2 regions of the Paenibacillus sp. MCAF9 genome follow, and region 2 is predicted to be linked to the other one. Evidence: predicted binding sites of a transcription regulator. Region 2 holds the regulator's gene; the other holds the start of a gene.
What was found. The regulator LexA, encoded in region 2, represses DNA repair genes until DNA is damaged. The targets are predictions, from matches to a motif close to CGAACATATGTTCG.

Region 1: a site for LexA is predicted at 1,296-1,309, ahead of recA (recombinase RecA). Genes of this name have one in related genera too.

Annotation. Positions count from the first base shown of each region.
Region 1 covers NZ_JBFREL010000015.1:122,179-124,384, forward strand. Annotated here, with positions in the region: gene AB4Z45_RS21260 (competence/damage-inducible protein A) at 1-1,120, shown strand, start outside; gene recA (recombinase RecA) at 1,379-2,206, shown strand, end outside.
Region 2 covers NZ_JBFREL010000001.1:234,040-236,245, reverse strand. Annotated here, with positions in the region: gene yneA (cell division suppressor protein YneA) at 1-352, opposite strand, end outside; gene lexA (transcriptional repressor LexA) at 512-1,132, shown strand; gene AB4Z45_RS01085 (sporulation protein YjcZ) at 1,607-1,717, shown strand; gene AB4Z45_RS01080 (hypothetical protein) at 1,829-2,206, opposite strand, start outside.

The DNA.
Region 1 (2,206 bases), on a different contig from region 2:
TAATTCTGCTCGCCTGAGGCAAGCCATTGAGATCGGCAGAAGCCGAGCGGATTTGCTTGTTTTTACTGGCGGACTCGGACCAACACAAGATGATCTTACAAAAGATGTATTAGCTGATTATTTGAACCGTGAGCTGAGCATTCATGAGCCGTCTATGTCAGCAATTGAGCAGATGTTCAGCTCGCGCGGCATTCATATGGTGGAGAGCAATCGTCGTCAAGCTTTGATGATCGATGGCGGGGTTCCGTTGGAAAATACAACAGGCTTAGCCGTTGGCAACGGTTTGTCTGTTGATGGAACACTTTATTTGCTGCTGCCGGGACCGCCGCGTGAAATGAAGCCGATGATGGAAGGCGCCGGTGAACGGTGGCTGCGTTCGATGTTGGGAGAGGCCAATCCGCTTTATTCTCGCATTTTAAAGTTTGCGGGGATAGGTGAATCCAACCTCGAAGCTAAGCTTCTGGATCTAATTGATGGGCAGCTTGATCCTACGATCGCGCCATATGCAAAGGAAGGCGAGGTTTCGATACGCGTATCGACCAAAGCGAGCTCTTCCATTGAGGCTGATCTGAAAATCGATAAAAGTGTGCAGCAGATTAAGGATCGGGTAGGCGAGTATTTGTATGCAGAGCAGGATATCCCTCTGGAGGAGGAGGTTATACACCTGCTGAGAGCCTCAAGACGCAAGCTGGCGAGCGCGGAAAGCATTAGTGGGGGTTTGCTTGCCGAGCTAATTACAAACGTTCCTGGAAGCAGTGGAGAGTACGTAGGAGGGGTTGTCACCTACACCAATATAATGAAGCATCATTTGCTCAGCATTCCGATGACTCAACTTGAAGGCGAAGGGGCTCCTGGAGCGATTAGCGATTCGACTGCCGCTTTAATGGCAGAGCGGGTTCGAGAACTCTCCGATGCTGATTTTGGCGTTTCTTTGACAGGAGTTGCTGGTCCAGCACAATCAGAAGGCAAGCCAGTGGGGCTTGTCTATGTAGGAATTGCCGAGCGCGGCAAACCGACCGCTGTTCATACGCTGAATTTGAGCGGCGGCAGAGGCATGATTAGAATGCGAGCAGTAAAGTCTGCTTTGTATCGTTTGTGGCTTGCGCTGCAAGCACGGTAATTTTGCTGATTAGGAATGGCAGATGGATGTTTGGCAAATGGATGATTGCCATAAATAATGTTTGTCAATTGACGGTTTGACCGTTATAATAAAGCTTAGTTATCGGAAGAACCGTAGCGAAGATTACCTTTGCTGCGGTTTTTTTATGTCCATTTAAGGGGGCGAAGCGAAAAGGCGAATGTATGTTCGAAAAAATGCTTGTCAACCTGCCGGAAAAAAGGTATCATAAAATTATAAATAAAGAAGGATGTGAGTTTCTTGTCGGATCGTCGCGCTGCACTAGAAATGGCTTTGCGTCAAATTGAGAAACAATTTGGTAAAGGCTCCATCATGAAATTGGGAGAATCCACACACATGCAAGTTGAGACCGTGCCTAGCGGTTCGCTTGCTCTAGATATTGCTTTGGGAATAGGCGGATTACCGCGTGGACGGGTTATCGAAATATATGGGCCGGAATCTTCTGGTAAAACGACAGTAGCGCTTCACGCGATTGCTGAGGTTCAAAAAATTGGCGGACAAGCTGCCTTTATCGATGCCGAGCACGCGCTTGACCCGCTTTATGCAAGCAAGCTTGGTGTAAATATTGATGAGCTATTGCTTTCGCAGCCTGATACAGGCGAACAAGCTTTGGAAATTGCCGAAGCTCTTGTAAGAAGCGGCGCGGTAGATATTATCGTTATTGACTCTGTTGCGGCACTTGTACCGAAAGCTGAAATCGAAGGCGACATGGGTGATTCTCACGTAGGTCTTCAAGCTCGTCTGATGTCTCAGGCTTTGAGAAAGCTATCGGGAGCAATTAGCAAATCGAAAACAATTGCGATCTTTATTAACCAATTGCGTGAGAAAGTCGGCGTTATGTTCGGTAACCCCGAGACAACACCAGGCGGACGCGCATTGAAATTCTACTCAAGCGTACGTCTTGACGTACGTCGTATTGAGACGCTGAAGCAAGGCAATGACATGATAGGTAACCGTACTCGTATTAAGGTTGTTAAGAACAAGGTTGCTCCACCGTTTAAGCAAGCTGAGGTGGACATCATGTACGGCGAAGGTATTTCCAGAGAAGGTACGCTTGTTGATATCGGT
Region 2 (2,206 bases):
TCTGTCCTGGCTTTATAACTGTTGATTGCAGATCATTCCGATCTTTAATCAAATATACGATATATCTGATATCATGGCTGCCATCTGAAACTTGTTTTGCAATATTCCAAAGTGTATCGCCTGATTGCACCCTAATAATTTGTTCTTCCGCGGAAGCGGCTTCCGGAGTATTACTCGAAGCGTATGTCCCCATAAGTAGGAAGCTCGTAAACAATAAGAAAAACACAGCAGTGCAAACGACGAGCTTAACAGTATGACGCTTTATGAAATGCTTAATCAAGCGGTTGACCTTTGTTGCTTTGTTCGTATCTTGTTTATGAATGGTTCTATAAAAACTTGGACTGGTTATCATTTATCAACACCCCAAACGTTTGTTCTGTTTTTAGATTACACGAACAAACGTTTGGTGTCAACGAAAAAAATACGAACCTCTGTACTTAAGAACTTATGTTTGTACGAACTCGAGTTCTATGTTATAATTTTTTGCAAACCTACTAATGGAGTGATTGCAGTGTCGAAGATTTCTAACCGACAACATTCAATTCTTGAATTTATTAAGAATGAAGTTCGGGAGAAAGGCTATCCACCCTCCGTTCGAGAAATCGGCGAAGCTGTTGGATTGTTGTCCAGTTCAACCGTTCACGGTCATTTGGACCGTCTAGAGAAAAAAGGTTTAATACGCCGAGATCCTACTAAACCGCGTGCTATTGAAATTTTGGATCAAGAAAGCTCTGATGGCATTATCCCGCTTTCCGTTGCTAGAGTACCTATTGTTGGTAAAGTTACCGCTGGTGTGCCGATTACTGCTACAGAAAATATTGAAGAATATTTCCCGCTTCCTTCTCATTTTGTTGGTGACAGCAGTGTTTTTATATTGAATGTCATGGGCGAGAGTATGATTGAAGCAGGTATTCATGACGGGGATTATGTTATCGTTCGTCAACAGCAAACGGCAAACAATGGTGAGATCGTCGTTGCAATGACTGAGGACGACGAAGCAACAGTCAAAACATTTTACAAAGAGAAAAATCATATTCGTTTGCAGCCGGAAAATTCCACAATGCAGCCTATATTACTTCAAAATGTAACGATTCTAGGTAAAGTCATTGGACTTTTCCGTGATATTCATTAATACCAACTAATATGTACATAAAGAAAAGGCTGAATCAACGACGTTGATTCAGCCTTTTCTTTGACTATTATGTTAACGATCTTGCTTAAAGGTTTGGTATCGTCTGCCATTCTCAAGCCTTTCAACAAAATTCTAATTTTTAGCGCTCCAATGACATGGGTCCAAAATTGTTGTGCGGGAACATTACGTTCAAGCTGATACAGCTCCCACTCTCCACTATGCTTTTGTATAACTAGCTAAGCTGCTTGTTTGCCAACACCAGATCTTCTATATTTTCGCATAATAAAAAAAAGTGCAAGTAAATTATAGTGTCTGTCATATTCAGTCACTTTTTTGTTTATTGCAAAGCCAGCGATCTCATCGTTCACAGTTACGAAATCATGAATTAATCAGCTAATGACAAACACCCAATCACTATGAATTTATTACGCATAACATACTGTGTATTCAACTCGTAAGGAGGTGCATTGAAAAATGTCCGGTTACGTGGGTGGAGCTTTCTCAAGCTTAGGAATCATCTTAGTATTATTCATTCTACTGGTGATCATTGCTTGCAGTTGCGGCGGCTTTGGCTTCGGATATTAATTCGTATTTGAGCCATTCTTAATATTAGCAAAAGAAGATCCATTTGATGGATCTTCTTTTTGCTTTTCAGACTCCTTCCAACCATTAGTTTGTTATTTAAATGGAGAGAAGTTAAATTACACGTTTTCTTAACAGTACGGCAGTTGTTCTTAAATTAGAAATTCGTATTAGCTTCTTGCGGTCAAGTTTCGGATAATCATAAAGTAAACCTTCATATACGATTTGCATTTGCTCATTTTTAAGAAAATCATGAGGTGTCACTTGCGCGGATGGTCGTTCCCACAAGTTTATACCGCTGCTCCGCATAGCTTCAGCAACAAACTGGGAGCAGAAATACGAATCTGTTGGCTCGATATTAAGCTCAAGCAGTACACCTAACAATCCGATTAAATTGTATCGGTAATTTTCTTTATTTTTTTCAAACTCACGAATGTATTGAAGCAATGCGGCATGTTGTTTTTCTGATAAAGCAATCTTCAGAAGAACACA